One region of the Methylobacterium sp. J-092 genome, then DNA from elsewhere that is predicted to be linked to it. Evidence: predicted binding sites of a transcription regulator. Region 1 holds the regulator's gene; the other holds the start of a gene.
The links. The regulator LexA, encoded in region 1, represses DNA repair genes until DNA is damaged. The targets are predictions, from matches to a motif close to TGTTCNNNNTGTGTTCNG.

Region 1 (4,758 bases):
GCGGATGATGCGAACCATCGTCTGGTAGTCGTCGACGACCAGGATCGGCATGCTGAGATCGAGGGCCATGGTCAAACTGCTCCGGTGTCTCCGAATCGCCGGCTCGGCCGTCGGCGTCGGTCACGCAATGTCGGGAGGCGCTGTCGCTGGTCGCACCTCATGCCCGGGACCTTACGCCGGGCGGCATTGCGAAGCGGTTAATCGCGCTGCGATCGGCGCACCCACTCGGATAGGCGGCGCGGCCGCCTTTACCGACGCGCTCGGCTGCGTGATGACGATGCCCCCAGCTGCGACGTCGCCCGGACGCCGCGGCAGAGCGGGCAGCCCGCCGGCACCGGCCCGGCCGCGGAGAAGGATCGCCGCCCCATGCGCAAGGTCGTCATCAGCGAGTTCATGGACGAGGCCGCGATCGCGGCGGAGCTCGCGGGGTTCGAGACGCTCTACGATCCGACCCTGGTCGACCGGCCGGACGCCCTGCGCGCGGCGCTCGCGGGCGCGTCCGGGCTGATCGTCCGCAACCGCACGCAGGTGCGCGCGGGCCTGCTCGCGGCGGCATCCGACCTCAGGGTGGTGGGCCGCCTCGGCGTCGGGCTCGACAACATCGATCTGGCCGCCTGCGCCGCCCGCGGGATCGCGGTCCATCCCGCGACCGGCGCCAACGACGGCGCGGTGGCCGAGTACGTGATCGGCACCGCGTTGCTGCTGCTGCGCGGCGCCTACGGCGCGAGCGCGCAGGTCGCCGCGGGCGCGTGGCCGCGCAACGCGCTGATGGGACGCGAGATCGCCGGCAAGCGCCTCGGCCTCGTCGGCTTCGGCGCGATCGCCCGCCAGACCGCCCGCCGTGCGGCGGCCCTCGACATGACCGTCGCCGCCTTCGACCCGCACCTTGCGCCCGACGACGCCGCGTGGCGCCCGGCGCACGGCGCGGTGGCGAGCCTGACCCTTGACGCGCTGGTCGCAACGAGCGACGTGCTCTCGCTGCACGTGCCGCTGACCGAGGCGACGCGCGACATGATCGGGCCGGCGGCGATCGCCCGGATGCGGCCGGGCGCGATCCTGATCAACGCCGCCCGCGGGGGCGTCGTGGACGAGGCCGCCGTCGCCGCGGCGCTTCGGTCCGGGCACCTCGGCGGGGCGGCGCTCGACGTGTTCGCCCAGGAGCCCGTGGACGCCGCGGGCGGCGCGGCGCTGATCGACGTGCCGAACCTCATCCTGACCCCGCACATCGCCGGCGTGACGCGGGAATCGAACGTGCGCGTCTCGGCGGTCACCGCCCGCGCCGTGCGCCGCAGCCTCGAGGGCTGAGCCCCGCAGCACAGCGATCGAAAAGGGCTCGGCGCGCGACGAAATTCGATGCAACGGTCGGATCGGCCGATGAGAACCCTTGCGGAACACTTGACGAACGTTTAACGTGTTCGTGTTTTGTTTCTGCGGCTCCACCTTCGTGTGGCCGCGCATTCCTGCGAGCCGCGCCGATGCTGACCCGTAAACAGCTGGATCTCCTGCGATTCATCGACGAGCGGATGCGCGAGGACGGGGTTCCGCCGTCGTTCGACGAGATGAAGGACGCCCTCGATCTCAAGTCGAAATCCGGCATCCACCGGCTGATCACCGCCCTAGAGGAGCGCGGCTTCCTGCGCCGGCTTCCGAATCGGGCTCGGGCGATCGAGGTGCTGCGCATGCCCGACGGCGCCGGCCGCTCCAGCGCGCCCGCCCCGGTGCCGGCAGCTCCCGCCGCGCCGCGCCGGTTCACCCCGAGCGTGGTCGAGGGCGGGCGCTCGAAGGCCGTGCCGCCGCGTCCTTCCACGACGCAGATGGTCGACGACAGCGGGCGCGCGGTGTCGATCCCGGTGATGGGCCGGATCGCGGCCGGCACGCCGATCTCGGCGATCCAGAACCAGAGCCACGCGATCACCATGTCGCCGGACTTCCTGGCCGGCGGCGAGCACTACGCCCTGGAGGTCCGCGGCGACTCGATGGTCGAGGCGGGCATCCTCGACGGCGACCTCGTGGTCATCCGCAAGCAGGACACCGCCAACACCGGCGACATCATCGTGGCGCTGATCGACGACGAGGAGGCGACGCTGAAGCGGCTGCGCCGTCGCGGCTCCTCGATCGCGCTCGAAGCCGCGAACCCGGCCTACGAGACCCGCGTGCTCGGGCCGGATCGGGTGCAGATCCAGGGCCGCCTGGTCAGCCTCGTGCGCCGTTACTGAAGGGTCTCGCCCGGCATCTCCGGGTTCGGGCCGTCCGCGGCCGGATCGTCGGGTGCCGGGTCGGCGTCCTCCGCCCGGGGGGGCGGTACGGCCATGCCCTGGAACGGGACGTCCTTCGGCTTGGGCTCGGCCGCGGGCGACGATCCGCCCGCTGCCGCGTCATCCGTTCCCTGGGGCGGGGGACGGACCATCGCGGGGCGCCACGGCAGCGTCCGTCCCGGCTCATGCGTGTCGGCCAGAATGAAGCCATTCGGCTCGACGCGGATCGCCACGGCGCCGTGGCTGGCGAGGTAGGCGCGATCGATGACGAGGGCGGCGGCGCAGCCGGGCGGTGCGGCGAGCGCCGTGATCAGCACCGAGGCCTTGGCGCAATCCTGCGCGAAGCCGCGGCGATCCTTCAGAAGCGCCACCGCGCGCCCGTCGGCCAACCGAAGCGTGCATCCGATCCGGTCGCAAACGGAACCGCCCGTCGCCTGCGCGCCCGGCCTGCCGTCGCCGTCGGCCTTCAGCCACTGCTCCAGCACGAAGTTCGACGGCCGCCCGAGGGCGACGAGGCTGCCGTCGGCGCGGCGCACCGCCGCTCCGCTGCCCTGGCGGTCGACGTAGATGTCGTAGCGGGCCGGCATCGTCGCCAGGCCGAGCCCGAGCAGCGCCGGCGGCAGGGCGAGCCAGCGCAGGCGCGAGACCGGGAGCGTCGCGAGCAGCAGCCCCGCGGCGAGGCACCCGAGCGCGGCGGTGCCGAAGGCCGGGACCACGACGTTGGCGCGCCCGAGCCCCTGGATCCAGCCGGAGATGGTCAGCATGCCGCGCACCGCCAGTCCCATCAGCCACCAGACCGGCTGGTCGAGGGCGAACGGGTAGGCGACGATGCCCAGCACCGCCGCCGGCATCACCGCGAGCGAGACCAGCGGTAGGGTGAGCGCGTTGCCGATCAGCCCGAAGGGTTGGACGGTCTGGAAGTGGTAGGTGGCGAAGGGCGCGGTCGCGACCTGCGCCACGAGCGTCGTGCCGAGGGTGCCGACCACCGTCGTCAGCGACAGCGCGATCAGCCGGCCGATCCGCCCGGCCCCGTCGCGGCGGAACATCCCTCCATCGATCAGGCGGGCGCAGGCGATGAGGCCGGCCACCGCCCCGAACGACATCTGGAAGCTCGGGCCGAGCAAGCCTTCCGGCTCGTGCGAGAGCGCGATGAGCGCGGCGAGAGCGAGGTTGCGCATGCTGAGCGCCGGGCGATCGACCAGGATCGCCCCGAGCATGATCAGGGTCATCACGAGGGAACGCTCGGCCGCGATGTCCCAGCCGGAGAAGACGCAGTAGGCGGTGACCCCGACCATCGCCAGCGCCGCGGCGATCTTCTTGATCGGCCAGGCCAGCGCCAGGAACGGCACCAGGGCGAGGCCGGCGCGGACGAGCCAGAACACGACCCCGGCGGCCAGCACCATGTGGAGCCCTGAGATCGAGACCCTGTTGGGAAGGTTGGCCTGCAATCTCGCTGGATCAGTGGGTGACTCGGGTACGAGCGCCAGCGGGGCTAAAACGGCAGTACGGTATGAAGCTCAGCCGTACGCCCGGCTTGGAAAGCCATGGCTCTCGTTCGATATGCGGCGTATCCCACCCCACCGCTGCATGGTTATGCACCCGCAATTTCGAGCAGCCTGGAGCGAACGTCTGCGCCTGGGCGAGCGAGATCCACCGTCGCGAATCGGACGTGATGCCCTTGTATGGTCACGCCCTCGTCGATGTGGCGGTCTAGGGACGGGTGGAGCAGCACCCCCCCGGCGACGTCTGCCCGCGCATCGCCCCTCCCAGCCTGGGACCGGAGGTAGGCGTACATCTGGTACAGGTGCGCACTTTTGAAAGACTCGCCCCCGTAGGGACGGGCCGTAAGGATACCCGTGAACTTGGTGTCGATCACCGTCCGGCGCTCCTTGTGGTCCAGCACGACGTCGGCTTGCATGCCGGGCAAAAGCGCGGTCAACCCGGGTGTCGGCGTGGCCGTGTCCCAGCCGAGACCCAGTTGCACACGCACGCGCTGCGAGCCGCCGAGCTCGTGCCGATAGAAGCCCGCGACGGCCTTCTCGAAGATCCTGCGGAGCAACCGCTCGTCGCGATCAAGGCGCGTCAGGTGGACGTCGCCCGCCGTCTCCGCGGGGATCAAAAGGTCGAGCGCCATCGTCGAGACCGCTACCATCAAGTGGTCCTCGGTCTCGTGCCGCGCGACTTGGTCGGTGGAGGTCTCCGCGCGGGTTGGGCGCATGCCACTCACGCCCTGCACAGCAAGAGTGCGCGCGAGACCCCCGCAGCGCCGGGACAGGTCCGGCTTCGCGACGACGGTCGCCATGCGTTCGAGGGCGGCCCGCACCAACCTATTGCGCGGCGTGTTGTTCGTCAGTTCCTCGAAGCGGCAGGCGACGAGCCCGCGTCGGAGCAACGAGCCGCTCTCCGTCTTCAACCAATCGATCCGGCCGCGCACCCTCGGTAGCTCTGCTCCGGTCATCCGGTAGCCGCGCGAGAGGCTGCGTCGCAGGCGCCGCTCGACCAC
Region 2 (4,758 bases), on a different contig from region 1:
GCGAGCCGCAGCGCGTCGGCGTCGCCCGCGTCGCGCTCCAGCGTGACGGCGAGGTCGAGCGCGCCGGCGCGCAGGAAGGCCGGGATCAGGCGCGTCTCTGCGATCCAGACCCGGTCGACCAGGGCGAGCAGCGGCGCCGCCACCGGGGCCGAGAGCCGGCCGGCGACGCGCCCCGTGCCGTCGGCGCCGATCCGCCCGGACAGCTTGGCGTTGGCGCCGGCCAGGTCCGTCACGTCGAGGCTGTCGACGACGAGGGCGGCGCCGTCCGACTGGATGCTGGCCGAGAGCGTGCCGTTCCGGGTGCCGGTCGCGCCGTAGCGCAGGTCGCGCGCCTCGATGGTCAGGCCGAGGTCGTGGCCGTGCAGCCCCGCGAGCGCGTTGCCGAGGGGCGGCAGGCCGGCGACGTCGAGGCCGCGGGCGCGGATCTGCGCGTCGAACCGGCCGCGGGTCCGGCCCTCGGCCGGGGTGTAGCGGGCATTTCCGGTGACCTGCGCCTCGCCCAGCGCGAGCCGGAGGTTGCGCAGGGAGAACGCGGTGCCGGCCGCCGAGACCTCGGCCGAGACCTCGACCGGCCGCCCGTCGAGCAGCGCCCTCGGCGGCCCGTCGAGGCCGAGCCGGCGCAGGTAGCGCCCGAGCCCGTCGGAGGCCGCGGCCGCGAGCGCGACCGGGCCGGTGAAGCGCGGGCTCGGATCGGTGTCGATCTCGCCGCTGGCCGTGACGGTCGCCGCACCCGGCGCCACGGCCGAGAAGCGTCGCAGCAGCAGGCCGCCGGTGCGGTCGAGGGTGCCCGTGGCCTTGAGGTTGGACCATTCCTCGAAGCCGAGCACGGCCGCCTCGACCGAGAGGTCGAGGTCGAGCATCACCGGCAGGCCGCCACCCGATTTCGCGCCGACCTTGGGCAGGCCGCGCGCCACGAAGGCCTGCCCGCCCGGCGAGAGCAGGAAGGCGTCGAGGTCGAGGCGGCGCGCCTCCAGGGTCAGCCCCGCGCGCCAGCGGCGCAGGTCGATCTGGCCGCTGCCGGAAAGCCGCAAGGCTTGCCCGCCCGGATCGATCTCGGCGTTGACGCCCTCGAACCGGACGAGGGCGCCGCGGGCCTTGAACTTGCCGCCCAGCGCGAACGGCAGGTAGGCGCCGGCGGCCTGGGCCGGCGGGCCGACGACGAGGCGGGCGCTGCCCTCGGCCTCGGCGACGAGCGGGCGCGGCTCGGTGCTGCGGGCGCCGCCGCGCGGATCCGTCGGCACGAAGGCGACGCGGGCGTCGGCCTCGAAGCGCGGATGGGCGTCGCCGCCGCCCGAGAGCTTCAGGGCGACGGCGCCGTCCGCCGCCGGCTCGCCGCTGACCAGGGTGAACGGCAGGCCGCCGCTGGTGCCCGCGACCCGCCAGGGGCCGACGAGGGCCGGCGCCTGGATCTGCACGGCTTCCGCGTAGAACTGGTCGGTGCGCCCGGTCGCGGGCACCACCGTGGTCAGCAGCAGCTGCTGGACGTGGAGGTCTTCGATCGCGAGGTCGCGGCCGCGCAGGGCCTCGCCGAGGCCGGCCGGCACCACGAGGGCGTCGCCCTCGGTCACCGGCAGCTTGACCTCGGCGCGGCCGATCCGGCTCTCGGTGAAGCGGAACGCGCCCGCCAGCAGCGGGCTCAGGCCGAGCTCGGCCTTGACGAAGCGCAGATCGAGGGCGGGCCGTCCCGGCTCGTCGCCGAGATGAAGGCGGTCGAGGCGCAGGCGCGGCGAGGGCAGCAGCCGCACGTCGATGCGGCCCTCGCTGCGCACCGGCAGGCCGAGGGACCGGCTCACGGTCGCGTCGACGAAGGCGCGATGGGCCGGCCAGTCGATGAAGGGCGGCACCGCGAGCGCCGCGACGAGGATCAGGATGACGGCGCCCGCGAGCGCGGTCAGGAGGTCACGCACCGTGATCGTTCCGCATGCACCCCGCGCCACCCGGCGGGTTCACGGCGGGCATAGCACGGCGCGGGACCGCAGGCGCCAGGGCGCCCGCGGCCTCGGTTCAACGCCCGCGGGCTCGGCTCAGCGCCGGGGGGCGACGATCACGCCCGGGGTGGGTTGGGGTGCCTGCATCTGCTGGCTGCGCTGGATCTCCATGCGCGTGGTGTTGTTCTGCGAGGTGAGGTTCTGCTGCAGCGCCCGGGACTCGCCCTGGCGGGCGAAGGACTCGTTGGCGGCGTCGGGGTTGCCCTGCCGGACCTGCGCGAGGGCGGGCGTGGCGGCGAGGGCGGCGATAATGGCGATCGGCACGATGCGCATCGGGCGCTCCTGTGTGGGGGGTGTCTGTCGATGATGTGAGCAAGCGGCCGGCCTGCTTCAAGTTCCCGCCCGGCGGCTGCGCGGGGCGGCGACATTGCGTCCGGGCCTCGGCGATCGCGCCTCAGCGTCGAGGCCTCGGCGTCCGGGTCTCGACGCCGTTCGCGTTTTGGTCCAGGGATTGCCCATGCCGAACTCTTCGCATGCGACGCCGCCTTCCGACGCGGAGCGTGGCTCCAGCTCCATCGCCGCCCGCGCCATGGGGGCCTTGCGCCCGAGCGCGTCCTCCTATCTCGACGGCCTGAACGACGAGCAGCGCCGCGCCGTCGAGGCGACGGAGGGCCCCGTCCTCGTGCTGGCCGGCGCCGGCACCGGCAAGACGCGGGTGCTGACGACCCGCATCGCCCACCTGATCACGACCGGCCGGGCGCGGCCATTCGACATCCTGTCGGTGACCTTCACCAACAAGGCCGCGCGGGAGATGAAGCACCGCATCGGCACGCTGATCGGGCCGGCCGGCGAGGGCATGCCCTGGCTCGGCACCTTCCACGCCATCGGCACCAAGATCCTGCGCCGCCACGCCGAGCTGGTGGGCTTGAAATCCGACTTCACGATCCTCGGCACCGACGACCAGCTGCGCCTGATGAAGCAGGTGCTGAAGGACCAGAACATCGACGAGAAGCGCTGGCCGGCACGCGCGCTCGGCCACGTCATCGACGGCTGGAAGAACCGCGGCCTCGGCCCGGACCAGATCCCGGCCGGCGAGGCGCAGGCCTTCGCCTTCGGCAAGGGCGGCGACCTCTACACCGCCTACCAGGCCCGGCTCGTCACGCTCAACGCGGTCGATTTCGGCGACCTGCTGCTGCTCTGCCTCAAGCTGTGGCGCGAGAATCCGGACGTGCTGGCCAACTACCAGGACCGGTTCCGCTACATCCTCGTCGACGAGTACCAGGACACCAACGTCGCCCAGTACCTCTGGCTCAGGCTGCTCGGGCAGGTGCGCAAGAACATCGCCTGCGTCGGCGACGACGACCAGTCGATCTACGGCTGGCGCGGGGCCGAGGTCGACAACATCTTGCGCTTCGAGCACGATTTTCCCGGTGCCGTGGTGGTCCGCCTCGAGCGCAACTACCGCTCGACGGGCCACATCCTGGCCGCCGCCTCGGGCCTGATCGCCAAGAACCAGGGCCGGCTCGGCAAGACCCTGCGCACGGAGGACGAGCTCGGCGAGCCCGTCACCGTGTCGGGCGCGTGGGATTCGGAAGAAGAGGCGCGGCTCCTGGCGGAATCGATCGAGGCGCTCCAGGCCAAGCAGCACCCGCTCTCCGAGATCGCGGTGCTGGTGCGGATCTCGGCGCAGATGCGCGAGATCGAGGACCGCTTCGTCCAGCTCGGCCTGCCCTACCGGGTGATCGGCGGCCCGCGCTTCTACGAGCGCGCCGAGATCCGCGACGCGCTGGCCTACCTGCGCGCGACCAACAACCCGTCCGACGACCTCGCCTTCGAGCGGATCGTGAACACCCCCAAGCGCGGCCTGGGCGACGCGACGCTGCAGCAGCTCCACCTCTACGCCCGCGCCGAGCAGGTCCCGCTGCTCCATGCCGCGCGAAAGCTCTGCGAGACCGACGAGCTCAAGCCCCGCGTGCGCTCGACGCTGCGCGCGCTCACCGAGAGCTTCTCGCGGTGGGCGCGGCTCGTCGAGAGCAACCCGCATTCCGAGGTGGCGCAGACCATCCTCGAGGAATCCGGCTACACCGAGATGTGGCAGAAGGAGAAGTCGGCCGACGCGGCCGGGCGGCTGGAGAACCTCAAGGAGTTCGTCCGCTCGATGGAGGAGTTCCCCGACATGGGCGCCTTCCTCGAGCACGTCTCGCTGGTGATGGAGGCCTCGGAGGCCGAGGGCGCCGAGCGCGTCTCGCTGATGACCCTGCACGCGGCCAAGGGGCTGGAATTCGACACGGTGTTCCTGCCCGGCTGGGAGGACGGCCTCTTCCCGAACCAGCGCGCCCTCGACGAGAGCGGCCGCGCGGGCCTCGAGGAGGAGCGTCGCCTCGCCCATGTCGGGCTGACGCGGGCCCGCAAGCGCGCGAAGCTGTCCTTTGCCGTCAACCGCCGCATCCACGGCCTGTGGTCCTCGACCATCCCGTCGCGCTTCATCGACGAGCTGCCGGAATCGGCGGTCGACGTGATCGAGGCGCCGGCCCACTTCTCCGCCGGCGCCTCGCGCTTCGACCGCAACCCGCAGCCCTTCGGCTCGAGCTACGGCACGCCGGGCTGGCAGCGGGCGCAGGCCAATACCGGGCAGCAGAGCAACTTCGGCAAGGGCGCGGCGCACACCACCGCCCGCGGCTTCGGCGCCTCGCCCGGCGGCGGGCGCGGCGGCCCGCGACAGATCGAGGGCGAGCTGATCGCCAAATCCACCGGCACGCCCTCGGCCTTCGAGGCCGGGATGCGGGTTCTGCACACCAAGTTCGGCCCCGGCGACGTAGCCGCCGTCGAC

Region 2: MKK60_RS27365 (ATP-dependent helicase) is a predicted target of LexA. The motif match lies at 2,418-2,435, and genes of this name have one in related genera.

What each region holds. Positions count from the first base shown of each region.
Region 1 covers NZ_JAKSXU010000186.1:2,962-7,719, reverse strand. Annotated here, with positions in the region: gene MKK60_RS22095 (response regulator) at 1-69, opposite strand, end outside; gene MKK60_RS22090 (NAD(P)-dependent oxidoreductase) at 367-1,305, shown strand; gene lexA (transcriptional repressor LexA) at 1,476-2,216, shown strand; partial or broken gene MKK60_RS22080 (ComEC/Rec2 family competence protein) at 2,210-3,697, opposite strand; gene mcrC (5-methylcytosine-specific restriction endonuclease system specificity protein McrC) at 3,847-4,758, opposite strand, start outside.
Region 2 covers NZ_JAKSXU010000216.1:20,437-25,194, reverse strand. Annotated here, with positions in the region: gene MKK60_RS27375 (AsmA family protein) at 1-1,907, opposite strand, end outside; gene MKK60_RS27370 (hypothetical protein) at 2,025-2,261, opposite strand; gene MKK60_RS27365 (ATP-dependent helicase) at 2,446-4,758, shown strand, end outside.